Regions from separate parts of the Vibrio chagasii genome, predicted to be linked through region 2. Evidence: predicted binding sites of a transcription regulator. Region 2 holds the regulator's gene; each other region holds the start of a gene.
What was found. Region 2 encodes CRP, which controls carbon source genes, mostly activating them, when cyclic AMP is high. Its sites were predicted from a motif close to TGTGANNNNNNTCACA; they were not measured.
Positions count from the first base shown of each region.

Region 1: the regulator CRP is predicted to act here: its motif matches at 1,668-1,683, upstream of OCV52_RS13240 (CTP synthase).
Region 3: the regulator CRP is predicted to act here: its motif matches at 2,852-2,867, upstream of recB (exodeoxyribonuclease V subunit beta).

Region 1 covers NZ_AP025465.1:2,901,012-2,905,246, forward strand. The annotation lists gene OCV52_RS13240 (CTP synthase) at 1-1,583, opposite strand, end outside; gene mazG (nucleoside triphosphate pyrophosphohydrolase) at 1,734-2,531, opposite strand; gene relA (GTP diphosphokinase) at 2,759-4,235, opposite strand, start outside.
Region 2 covers NZ_AP025465.1:3,089,418-3,093,652, reverse strand. The annotation lists gene astD (succinylglutamate-semialdehyde dehydrogenase) at 1-124, shown strand, start outside; gene OCV52_RS14335 (DUF1338 domain-containing protein) at 340-1,131, shown strand; gene crp (cAMP-activated global transcriptional regulator CRP) at 1,321-1,953, opposite strand; gene OCV52_RS14325 (phosphoribulokinase) at 2,194-3,063, opposite strand; gene OCV52_RS14320 (YheU family protein) at 3,141-3,353, opposite strand; gene OCV52_RS14315 (hydrolase) at 3,483-4,235, opposite strand, start outside.
Region 3 covers NZ_AP025465.1:765,833-770,067, forward strand. The annotation lists gene recC (exodeoxyribonuclease V subunit gamma) at 1-2,554, shown strand, start outside; gene OCV52_RS03415 (hypothetical protein) at 2,561-2,722, shown strand; gene recB (exodeoxyribonuclease V subunit beta) at 2,964-4,235, shown strand, end outside.

The sequences.
Region 1 (4,235 bases), 190 kb from region 2:
AATGGGTGACCATCGCGAGGTGTTGAAGTGAACTCTGGGTGGAATTGAGCTGCAACGAACCATGGGTGGTTCGGGTTCTCAATAACTTCAACCAGCTTCTTGTCCGCAGATAGACCCGATACTTTTAGGCCCGCTTTTTCAATTTGTGGACGAAGATTGTTGTTCACTTCGTAACGGTGACGGTGACGTTCATGGATCGTCGCGCTACCGTATAGTTCGTAAGCTTTCGTACCTTTCGCTAGGTGACAAAGCTGTGAACCTAGACGCATTGTGCCGCCTAGATCAGATGTCTCTGTACGCTCTTCAACTTTACCTTCGCCGTCTACCCACTCAGTGATTAGGCCAACAACAGGGTATTTAGTTTCAGAACAGAACTCAGAAGAGTGTGCGCCTTCCATTTTCGCAACATTACGAGCGTACTCGATAAGTGCTACTTGCATGCCTAGACAGATACCTAGGTATGGTACTTTGTTTTCACGTGCGTATTGAGCAGCAAGAATCTTACCTTCAACACCACGGTCACCGAAGCCACCTGGTACTAGAATTGCGTCTAGGCCTTCTAGAATTTCTACGCCACGAGACTCAACGTCTTGTGAGTCTACGTATTTAATATTAACGCTTAGGCGGTTTTTCAAGCCTGCGTGTTTTAGCGCTTCATTTACTGATTTGTATGCGTCTGGTAGTTCAATGTACTTACCAACCATACCAATCGTCACTTCACCCGTTGGGTTAGCTTCTTCGTAAATTACTTGTTCCCATTCAGACAGATCTGCTTCTGGAGCTGTAATGCCGAAACGCTTACATACAAGATCATCAGTGCCTTGAGCTTTAATAAGCTGAGGGATCTTGTAGATAGAGTCAACATCGCGCATTGAAATAACTGCATTTTCTTGCACATTACAGAACAGAGCAATTTTCTTACGCTCATTCGAAGGAATGTTGCGGTCAGAACGACAAACTAGGATGTCAGGCTGAATACCAATAGACAGTAGCTCTTTTACAGAGTGCTGAGTCGGCTTAGTTTTCACTTCGCCCGCAGCTGCTAGGTAAGGTACTAGCGTTAGGTGCATGAACATTGCGCGTTCACGGCCTAGTTCTACTGCTAGCTGACGAATCGCTTCCATGAATGGTAGAGATTCGATATCACCAACCGTACCACCAACTTCAACGATCGCGATATCGTGGCCTTCAGCGCCAGAAATAACACGCTCTTTGATAGAGTTAGTGATGTGTGGGATAACCTGAATAGTTGCACCTAGGTAATCACCGCGACGCTCTTTTGCTAGTACGTCTGAGTAAACACGACCTGCAGTGAAGTTGTTACGCTTAGTCATCTTGGTGCGAATGAATCGCTCGTAGTGACCAAGGTCAAGGTCTGTTTCAGCGCCATCTTCCGTAACGAACACTTCACCGTGCTGAGTCGGGCTCATAGTGCCTGGATCAACGTTGATGTAAGGGTCAAGCTTCATCATAGTCACTTTAAGACCACGAGCTTCTAAAATAGCCGCAAGAGATGCTGCAGCAATACCTTTACCTAGAGAGGATACAACCCCGCCAGTAACAAAAATGTAATTTGTCGTCATGTTTAACCTGAAATTGGTTGAATGAGGGAAATGGACTACTTCTGGACGGGATGAAAATATACCAGAAGCCCCTTATCGCCACAACGTGAAATCTATCACACTGCTATTTTTTATTTTTTGCTTCAAATCAATTCATGATAAAAGCTTTGGTTATCTTTTCTCCGCTACTTTTACCTCATCCCACATGGAATCAAGCTGTTGTAGTGAAAAATCGGTCAGACTTTTATCTTGTTGACGCACTTTTTCTTCCACCCCTTTAAAGCGACGTGAAAACTTCAAGTTGGCCTTATTGAGCGCCGATTCAGGGTTTTTGCCTAAATGTCGCACCAAATTCACCGTTGCAAACAGCAAATCACCCAACTCTTCTTCAACCAAATCTTCGTTTGGTGTCACTTGAAGCGCCTCTTCCAGCACCTCATCCACTTCCTCTATTACCTTGTTGGCAACTGGGCCAATTGAGTCCCAATCGAAGCCATATTTCGCTACCTGCTTTTGAATCTTTGTAGCACGAGAAAGCGCAGGTAGAGAGTTTGGTATTGAGTCTAGAATACTTTCTTGAGTTTTGCCTGCTTGTGCCTTTTCTTTGGCTTTTTCCGCTTCCCAATTCGCATTGATTTCTTCGTCACTAGCAAACTCGGCATCCGAGAACACATGAGGGTGACGGCGTGTTAACTTCTCATTGATGCCATCAACCACATCAGAAAACTCAAACAGCCCCTGCTCTTTCGCCAACTGACTGTAAAAAATCACCTGAAACAGTAGATCGCCAAGCTCTTCTTGCAGATTCGACCAGTCTTTGTTGTGGATCGCATCCACCACTTCATAAGTCTCTTCGATAGTATGAGGGACAATTGTTTCAAAATTTTGTTTTAAATCCCAAGGACAGCCACCTTCTGGATCGCGCAGCTTAGTCATGATCTGTTCAAGTTGTTCAATCGGGTGATTCATCGTTTTCTTCCTATTACTGTCTTTGATTTTTAAATTTATAACGTCTTATAAAACTAAAAAGGTGAGCAGCCAAAACCACTCACCTTTCTTGATACTGTCTAATTCTCTAAATAATTGAAACTGTGGCTAGGCGACAAGCAAGCGAGACTCCTGAGCATAGCTTGCCTATGTGATTGAGCGAGTGCGCGCAGTCAACAACGCCATCAGCTTCAAGTATGACGAGAATTTTAGCCCAAGCGCTTGACGCTCATGACATCTTTGATCTGCTCGACTCGGCTTGTCACTCGACTCAGAATCTCAATATTGGTCACTTCTAAATCGAAGTCCATTACCGATAGCTGACGCTTGTAGTCGATGCGACTCTTCATTGTCGTCACGCTGATCTTCTCGTTAGAGAACAGTGAGGTGATGTCTTTTAACAAGCCATTGCGCTCTAGTGCTTCTACACGCAGCGTTAGGATGTAAGAACCGACAAAGCCATTACCCCAAACTGTATCAATGATACGTTCTGGTGCGTGCAGGCTTAGTTCACTCAACTGCTCACAGTCGGCACGGTGAACCGAGATACCGCGACCTTGAGTGATGTAACCTTTAATCACATCGCCTGGAATCGGCTGACAACAGCGTGCTAGGTGCGTCATTAGGTTATCTACACCTTCAACAACAACTGCATCTTTCTTAGGACGACTCTGTTGTGCCGGCTTGTTTTCCGACTCAAGCAGTTTCTCTAGCGCTTTCTTGTCTTCTTCTTCCGCCGTTGGCTTATTCACTAGCGCATTGATGTGATTAACCACTTGGTTAATACGCAAGTCGCCACTACCAATACCTGCATAGAGTTCGTCTGGCGTATTCACGTTAAAGCGTCTTAGTGCGTATTGATCAGCATCTTTTAGGGTTGCGCCCACTTTCGCTAGCTCAACTTCCAGGATGTCACGACCCGCTTCTAGGTTTTTCTCACGGCTTTGTGCGCGGAACCAAGCGTTGATTTTCGCTCGAGCACGACCAGAGTGAACAAAACCCGTAGTTGGGTTTAGCCAGTCACGAGATGGGTTCGGCTCTTTCTGCGTGATGATCTCAACTTGGTCGCCCATCGATAGTTTATGAGTGAACGGTACGATACGCCCCGCTACCTTGGCACCGATACAGCGGTGTCCGACCATCGAGTGGATGTGGTAAGCAAAATCCAACGGGGTTGCGCCCATTGGTAAGTCGACCACGTCACCACGTGGAGTAAATGCGTATACACGGTCATCGAAGACTTGGCTACGTACTTCATCCAGCATCTCGCCAGAGTCCGACATCTCTTCTTGCCAGTCGATAAGTTTACGCAACCAAGTGATTTTCTCATCGTAGCCACTACGGCCGCTTGAAGCCCCTTCTTTGTACTTCCAGTGCGCCGCCACACCAAGCTCAGAGTCTTCGTGCATTTGCTTAGTACGGATCTGAATCTCAATAGTCTTGCCTTCAGGGCCAAGGACTACGGTATGAATCGACTGGTAACCATTTGGCTTAGGGTTCGCCACATAGTCATCAAATTCGCTCGGTAGGTGTTTGTATTTGGTGTGTACCACCCCAAGACCGGCGTAGCAGTCTTGTAGCTGGTCAGCGATAATACGTACTGCTCGTACGTCAAAAAGCTCATCGAAGGCTAAGCCTTTCTTCTGCATTTTGCGCCAGATGCTGTAGATGTGTTTTGGTCGGCCG
Region 2 (4,235 bases):
TGCTTCTGGCAACTTACGCCCAAGTGCTTACTATGCGGCAGATTACTGTGCTTACCCAATGGCTTCAATGGAAGGTGGTGAAACTCAACTGCCAGCTACGTTTAGCCCAGGTATCGAGCTGTAGTTTAGATTGATATTGAGCGAAAGCTCATTCATTAGTTATGAAATAAGGAAGCAGCGTATCGCTTCCTTATTTTAACCACGCTCAGCGTCAAGATTGGGCGGTAGATAATAATAGAACAAGTATGTCACAGGCTGATGGCTGCTGACTTTGTGTCTCAGTCTCTCCCTTTCTAATCCAAATCACTAGCTTGCTAGAACCTCTGACAAGGAGTCACCATGACGCCCGATCTACTCTTTAAATCACTATGGGACGATTACATTCACAGACTTTGCCCGTCGGCAGAGAAAGTACATCACTTGCTAAAAGAAGATGAAGCGCTGATCAATGATCACATTGCATTGCGTACTTTTAATGTTGCCCCTCTAGGTATTGAAACATTAGCCAAACCTTTCCTTGAGCTAGGTTACAAAGCATGTGGCGATTACTTGTTTGAAAGCAAGAAGCTAGTGGCTAAACACTACGAACACCCAGACCCAAAACAACCGAAAGTGTTCATTAGTGAGTTGAAGGTAGAAGAGTGTTCTGGTGAATTACAGCAGATCGTTGCCAAATTGGTTGAGCAGGTTGATGCAAGTAAGTTAGAGGGACACGAATTCCTATTTGGTGGCCGCCTTTGGGATTTGAGCTTCGCTGATTTCCAACTGTTAGCGAAGGAGAGCGAATACGCCTCTTGGTTAGCCGCTCACGGTTACGGTGCTAACCACTTCACGGTTAGTGTCAATCAACTGAACAAGTTCGATGAAGTACAAGCAGTGAATGACTACCTGAGTGATGCTAGCTTTACGATTAACGCATCTGGTGGTGAGGTAAAAGGCTCTCCAGAGGTGTTATTAGAGCAATCATCAACAATGGCAGACAAAGTGCCAGTGGCATTTGTTGAAGGCAATGAGATGATTCCTGGTGGCTTCTATGAGTTCGCTAAGCGCTATCCAATGGCCAATGGTGAGCTTTATACCGGTTTTGTTGCTGCATCGGCGGACAAGATCTTCGAAAGCACCAACGGTTAAAGAAAGATACGATTACGGTTTTTGCCCTAGAAACTCGGGTACGCTTCGCTTCGAGAATGTTTACAAGGCGAGAGCCTCATGTGTTCCATTCGTATCTCGTATCTCGTATCTCGTATCTTCTCTCAATAAAGAAAAAGCCACCAAATTCGCATTTGGTGGCTTTCATATTTTTGACTCAGTTAATCGAAATTAACGAGTGCCGTATACCACGATAGTCTTACCGTGTGCAGAAATTAGGTTCTGCTCTTCTAGCATCTTCAAGATACGACCTACTGTCTCACGAGAACAACCAACGATTTGGCCAATCTCTTGACGAGTGATCTTGATTTGCATGCCGTCAGGGTGAGTCATTGCATCTGGCTGTTTCGCTAGGTTTAGTAGCGTTTGAGCGATACGACCTGTTACGTCAAGGAACGCTAAGTCACCAACCTTTTGGCTAGTTACTTGTAGGCGGCTTGCCATTTGCGCTGAAAGACGCATTAGGATGTCTGGGTTCACTTGGATAAGTTGACGGAACTTCTTGAAAGAAATTTCAGCTACTTCACAAGGAGATTTAGCACGAACCCAAGCTGTACGCTCTTGGTCTTCTTCGAACAAGCCTAGCTCACCGATGAAGTCGCCTTGGTTTAGGTAAGAAAGAATCATTTCCTTACCTTCTTCGTCTTTAATAAGAACTGCCACAGAACCTTTAACGATGTAGTACAAGGTCTCTGCCTTTTCACCAGCATGGATCAAAGTACTTTTTGAAGGGTACTTATGAATATGACAGTGTGAAAGGAACCACTCTAATGTTGGATCGGTTTGAGGTTTACCTAGAACCATAATATCTCACTTCCTCTGCAGGGTATGCTTGCCGCTTTCCGTATTTTAGCTAAGCCTGAATTGACTTCTTAGGATAAGAGCACTCGATGAGCGCTGCAAGCTATCTTGTGTTTCGTTTAAGAATAGTATCCTTTTTCAGGTACTATTTCTTGATTTTAATCGTGACCAAGCTACGATTTTTTACGCAAAATTGTGCACATGATCACGGTATGAAAAGTAATCAGCCAGAATGTCGTTTTGTTAACCTATTTTCCCAGTTTCGATGAGTTGTTGTAGGATTGGCCTCACAATGAGCTCCATAGCAAAGCTCATCTTACCACCTGGCACCACTAGTGTGTTATGACGAGACATGAATGAGCCATCAATCATGGCCAAAAGATACGGGAAATCGACGTTTTTGATGCCGCGCAAACGTATAACAACGAAGCTTTCATCTAAACTTGGAATCCCTTTGGCGTTAAGTGGGTTTGATGTATCTACGGTTGGGACACGCTGAAAGTTGATATGAGTACGCGAAAATTGCGGGGTAATATAGTTAAGGTAATCATCCATTGAACGAACAATGGAGTCCATTACTGCTTCGCGTGAGTGGCCACGATCGCGTGTGTCACGAACGAACTTTTGAATCCACTCTAGGTTTACGATAGGAACCATGCCAATCAGCAGGTCGACGTGTTGAGAGACATTAATGTCGCCATCAACCACACCGCCGTGTAGACCTTCGTAAAACATCACGTCTGAATTTTCAGGGATATCTTGCCATGGCGTGAAGGTGCCAGGCATTTGATTATAAGGCACAGCTTCATCGAACGTATGTAGGTAACTACGTACTTTACCAGTACCTTCATTACCGTACTTACGGAAAAACTCTTCTAATGCTGCGAAGTCGTTGGCTTGTGGGCCGAAGTAGCTGATGTGCTTACCTTGCTCACGTGCCTTGCGGATCTCGACGTCCATTTCTGGTCGAGTGAAGCGGTGAAAACTATCCCCTTCAACCCAAGCAGCCTTCACGTCCATCATATTGAACATTTTTCGGAAGGCTTCTGAGGTAGTGGTGGTGCCGGCTCCTGAAGAACCCGTCACCGCAATAATTGGATGTTTAGCGGACATGACAACCCTTGTCTTATGAGTAACTTACTTGTTAGCAATCGTTTTCCACTATAACACGGCTCTGTGTTAAGCGCAGCTTAGAAGCGTTTTGTGAGCTGGATATCAACGGTTTCGTGCAGTTCGGAAAACACGATATTGGCCTCACCAGAAGCTAATTGATGTTTCACTTGGTCAATCTTGTTTTGTAGAGAGATCTCCACGTCGCCGTAGTCTGTACCCTCACGCAGTACGAATTCCTTGATGAGGTTTTCCAGCGTATCAGGCTCGATGTCTTTCCATGGGATGATCATAAATACTTCTCTCTTTTATGTTCATTGATATGTTGATGAGTGTGTCTAGTGATGTTTATAGTGCAACCCCAATTAGGGACTGCGCTATCTTACCAAGGTTTCGCGTTTATATTTAGCAAGGCTTCGTCGTTATGCTGAACCTTGGATACTTTCATAATAGGCTGGTAGCGCTTCTTCTAACCAAAACCTTGGTTTTAGTGTACTACCAGTAATGAACCCAACATGACCCCCTTTCTGGAACAAGCGATAATCGATGTTATCCGGCAGAACGAACTTAGGAATCACATCATCGGTCATAAAAGGATCGTCTTTAGCGTGGATGATCTGAGTTGGTAGCTTTATCTTATTGAGCTTAGGAAGAGCCGAGCACTGTGCGTAATAGTCTTGAGCGTTCTTGAATCCATGCAGAGGCGCGGTGATTCGTTCATCAAACTCATACAACTTATCAATCCTCTTGATTGTCTCAGCGGTGATGTCGAGCTTCTCTTGCAGCAGGTTAATCTTTTTTAGGGCGTTTGATTTGAGAGAGCTGAGCAGGTACTTCTTGTAGAGCTTAGAGAAGCCTTTCTCAATGCGACTCGCGCAACAAGCTAGATCAAAAGGGGCTGACACTATGGTTGCTGCTGATAGCAGGGGATCGTCTGCATACTCAGCCAGATAATTTGCTAGCATGTTTCCGCCTAAAGAGATGCCGACCGCCACCTTAGGGTTGTTGGGAAACTGTGCGTGCAGGTGTCTTAGGAAAAAGCGAGCATCTTCGACTTCGCCAGAATGGTAGGCACGTGCCAAGCGGTTCGGTTTACCGCTACAGCCTCTAAAATGCATCATCACCGACAACCAACCATCCTTGGCAAACGCATTCATCAGCCCGTTGGCATAAGG
Region 3 (4,235 bases), 1.1 Mb from region 2:
TAATAGCTTACTTGCGTCTATGGGTAAACTGGGCAGAGATAACCTGTTCTTGCTGTCTCAATCAGACAGCGAAGAGCATGAGTTCTTTATTGATGTCGAGAGAGACAGCCTGCTGCATCAACTGCAAGCCGATATTCTTGAGTTAGAAGAGCACCAAGACGATCACATCTTAGACTCCAGCAACCATAAACAAGTGGTTGAGCTGGGCGATCGTTCGTTGACGGTACACGCTTGTCACAGTCCAATGCGCGAGGTTGAAGTTCTTCATGATCAGTTGTTAGCAATGTTTGACGCTGACCCAACATTAAAGCCACGCGACATCATCGTGATGGTGGCAGACATCAATGCTTACAGCCCTGCTATTCAGGCGGTATTTGGTAATGCTCCGGGTGAGCGTTATATCCCTTACTCGATCTCGGATCGAACGGCAGACCAAGAGAGCCCGATTCTGACCGCGTTTATGCAGTTGGTCGCGCTACCAAACACGCGCTGCTTAGCCTCTGAACTTCTAGAGCTACTAGAAATCCCAGCGATGATGGCACGCTTTGGTATTGATGAATTTCAATTCGAGCAAGCCAAGCAGTGGGTTGAAGAAGCGGGGATCCGCTGGGGCGTCGATTCTTCTACCGCAACCGAGTTTGATTTGCCTGCCACCGAGCAAAATACCTGGCTATTTGGTATCCAGCGCATGCTACTGGGCTATGCGATGTCGGATTCTGCAGGTTTGTTTGAAACTGAACACTCTCCAATTGCAGCTTATAACGAAGTTCAGGGCATTAACGCCGAACTTGCAGGTAAGTTAGCGCACTTTATTGATAGTATTGCCCATTACCGTCAACGCCTTGCCAAGACGCAATCCATCGATATGTGGCGTGAAACCTTGCTGCAAATGATTGATGATTTCTTCGCCGTTGAGCTAGAAGGCGAGGTGGTGCTTAAGTCGATTCGTGATGCACTTTCTCAACTGAATGAACAGCTTGATGATGCCTTGTACGAACAAGAGCTATCGCCAAGCATTATCTATCAGTACTTGAATAATAAACTGTCGGGCGCGCGTATTAGTCAGCGTTTCTTAGCGGGGCAAGTGAACTTTTGTACCCTGATGCCGATGCGTTCTATCCCGTTCAAAACTGTTTGTCTATTAGGCATGAATGACGGTGTTTACCCTCGCTCAATGCCGCCAGAAGGTTTCGATTTGATGAATGGGCGCACTCGACCTGGTGACCGTTCTCGTCGTGATGATGACCGTTACCTATTCTTAGAGGCGATGTTGTCGGCGCAAGAGTGTTTATACATCAGTTATGTCGGCCGCTCGATTCAAGATAATACTGAGCGAGTACCGTCGGTATTGGTTTCAGAGTTGATTGAGTACTGCCAGCAAAACTACTGCCTAAGTGCAGATCAAGCGCTACCAAGTGATGGTTCTGGTATCAAGCTGACTCAAGCGATCAGCTTTGAGCACACCATGACGCCGTTCAGCCCGGCAGCCTTTACACAAGGTGATGCAAGTCATGTATTGAGCTACGCCAAAGAATGGCTTCCTGCAGCTAACCGTTCCGGTGAGCGCAGTGGTGAATTCAATCGTGCCTTGGATGACTATTTGCTTGGTGCGACTTATCCGTTAGAACTCGATTTGGTTGAGCTACAGCGTTTCTGGCGCTTGCCAGTGCAATACTTCTTTAATCGCCGCTTAAAGGTAGTGTTTGAGCCGCCGCTTCCGGTAATGGAAGACGATGAGCCATTCGTGCTTAATGGCTTAGAGAGCTTCCAGCTTAAAGATGCTTTGCTCCAAGTACTACTCGATCACCCAGCAGGGGCAGATGAAGCGGTTCGCTTGTTTGTTTCTGAACAAAAGGCACAAGGTCGCTTACCGGTTGGTGCTTTTGGTGATATCGAGTTTGAAACCAACCGTGTTCAAGCGGAAGATTTAGCCAAAGAGATTCGATTTGTAAGTGGGCAGCCACAACAAGATCTCGAGGTAAATATTGAATTTGACGTGCTAGGCGAGGGCAAGCCGGTTCGTTTGATGGGGTGGCTGACTCAAAATTATCAATCGGGCTTAGTACGCTTCCGTAGCGGTAAAATTCGTTCGCAAGACTACTTGGCTGCGTGGATCGATCACTTGTGTTGCGCAGTGATGGGGCACGGCAAAACGACTCATATTATTGGCTACGACAGAAAAGAAGGTGTGGTGCACCAAACGCTACAACCTATCGGCGATACGCAGCAGGCGAAGAGTTTATTGGCTGAGTTAGTACGACTGTTTTATCAAGGTATGACAGCACCACTGCCGTATTTCCCGAAAACCGCCTTGGCCGGCGTTGAAGCGGGCTTTAGCCGTGGTAAATGGGTCGATGATGAAGAGAAGTCGCTCAAGAAAATGGCCGATACTTTTAATGATAGCTTCGCTTTCACGGGCGAGGGTCGAGATAGCTACATCTCGCGTATTTGGCCTAAGTGGGACGAGGAGCTGGCGGCTGAGTCGCGTATGTATTCAACGCTTGTGTTACAGGCGGCAAGGTTGGCTGCTGCCGATCTGGAAGATCAGGAGTAAGTGGCTGTGATCGACAAGATCAGTAGCGTGTGCGCTGAATTAATGAAAAACGAAAGAGAGTCGCTGGTAAGCATTTGGGGTGCTTACTTTCCAGGTAAAGGGAATCAAGGTGAACAGAAGCAAGGTACAGGAAATAAAGTGGCCGCCAGTAAATCATTATTAGTGTAGGGCGTTCGCTGTACGGCCACAGGTCAGAGGGACCATTATTCTGTGGTTCAAAGTAACGCCATAAAGTACAAAACTCGTACGCGCTCCTGAACTCGTGGGCGCATAGTAGCGAGGCGATCCGAATTGATCCGTGAGAGAGATCGCACTAACTATTAACAAATCAGCGTAGGACGTAAATTGAATGACGTTTTCCACGCTAGGTCACATTTGTAACAACACATTTATCAGAAGGCAGTAAGGCATGACGACCACAAGCAGTGTTCAGGTAATTGCTCCACAGACACTCAATACCATGACGTTTCCACTTCATGGCGCGCGTTTAATTGAAGCATCGGCGGGTACCGGTAAAACATTTACCATCGCTGGCTTGTACTTACGCTTACTGCTCGGACACGGCACGGCAGCACCACAAGGCGAGCTCGCGGAAGCTACCCGACATCACGAGCCACTGACCGTAGATCAAATCCTAGTCGTGACTTTTACCGAAGCAGCAACCGCAGAGCTGCGTGACCGTATCCGTGCTCGAATCCATGATGCTCGGATTGCGTTTGCTCGCGGGCAAAGTGACGACCCAGTGATTGCTCCTTTGCTGCAAGAGATCGAAGACCACGCTGGCGCTGCAAAAACACTGCTCAATGCGGAAAGGCAAATGGACGAAGCTGCGGTATACACCATTCACGGCTTCTGTCAGCGAATGTTGACTCAAAATGCCTTCGAGTCAGGAAGCCGCTTTGATAATGAATTTGTGACCGATGAAAGTCACCTAAAAGCGCAAGTGGTAGCTGACTACTGGCGTAAGCAGTTTTACCCGCTGCCGATTCAACTGGCTGGTGAGGTTCGTAATATCTGGGGTTCACCGGCTGCATTATTAGCAGACGTCAATCGTTATCTGACGGGCTCTCCATTGAAGCTAACCGTCGACGCGATGTCGGGGGATTTGCAAACTCTGCACAACCAAAACCTAGATAAAGTGAAGCAACTTAAAGCGCTGTGGTGTGAATCCGAAGCGGACTTTTTGGCTTTGATCTCAGGTTCTGATGTGAACAAGCGCAGTTACACCAAGAAGTCTCTGCCGACATGGTTAGAGGCGGTGACGGCATGGGCGCAAAGTGATACCCATGATTATCAATATCCAGACAAGTTAGAGAAGTTCTCTCAAGCCACTCTAATCGAGAAAACACCGAAAGGCACTGCGCCTCAGCATGCTGTTTTTGAAGCGATTGAAGATTTCTTAAATAACCCTGCCGACTTGAAAGCTCCGTTATTAGCGCATGCGATTACTCACTGTCGAACTATGTTAGCCAAGGCAAAACAGCAGAAGCAGTGGTTATCATTTGATGACTTGTTGACTCAGTTATCCGCGTCGATTGATGTCGATGAACAATCTTTGCTGGTGGAAAGAATTCGCACACTCTACCCGGTTGCGATGATCGATGAATTCCAAGATACCGATCCACTGCAATACAGTATTTTTAGCCGAATCTATCTCGATAATCCGCAGTGCGGCTTGTTT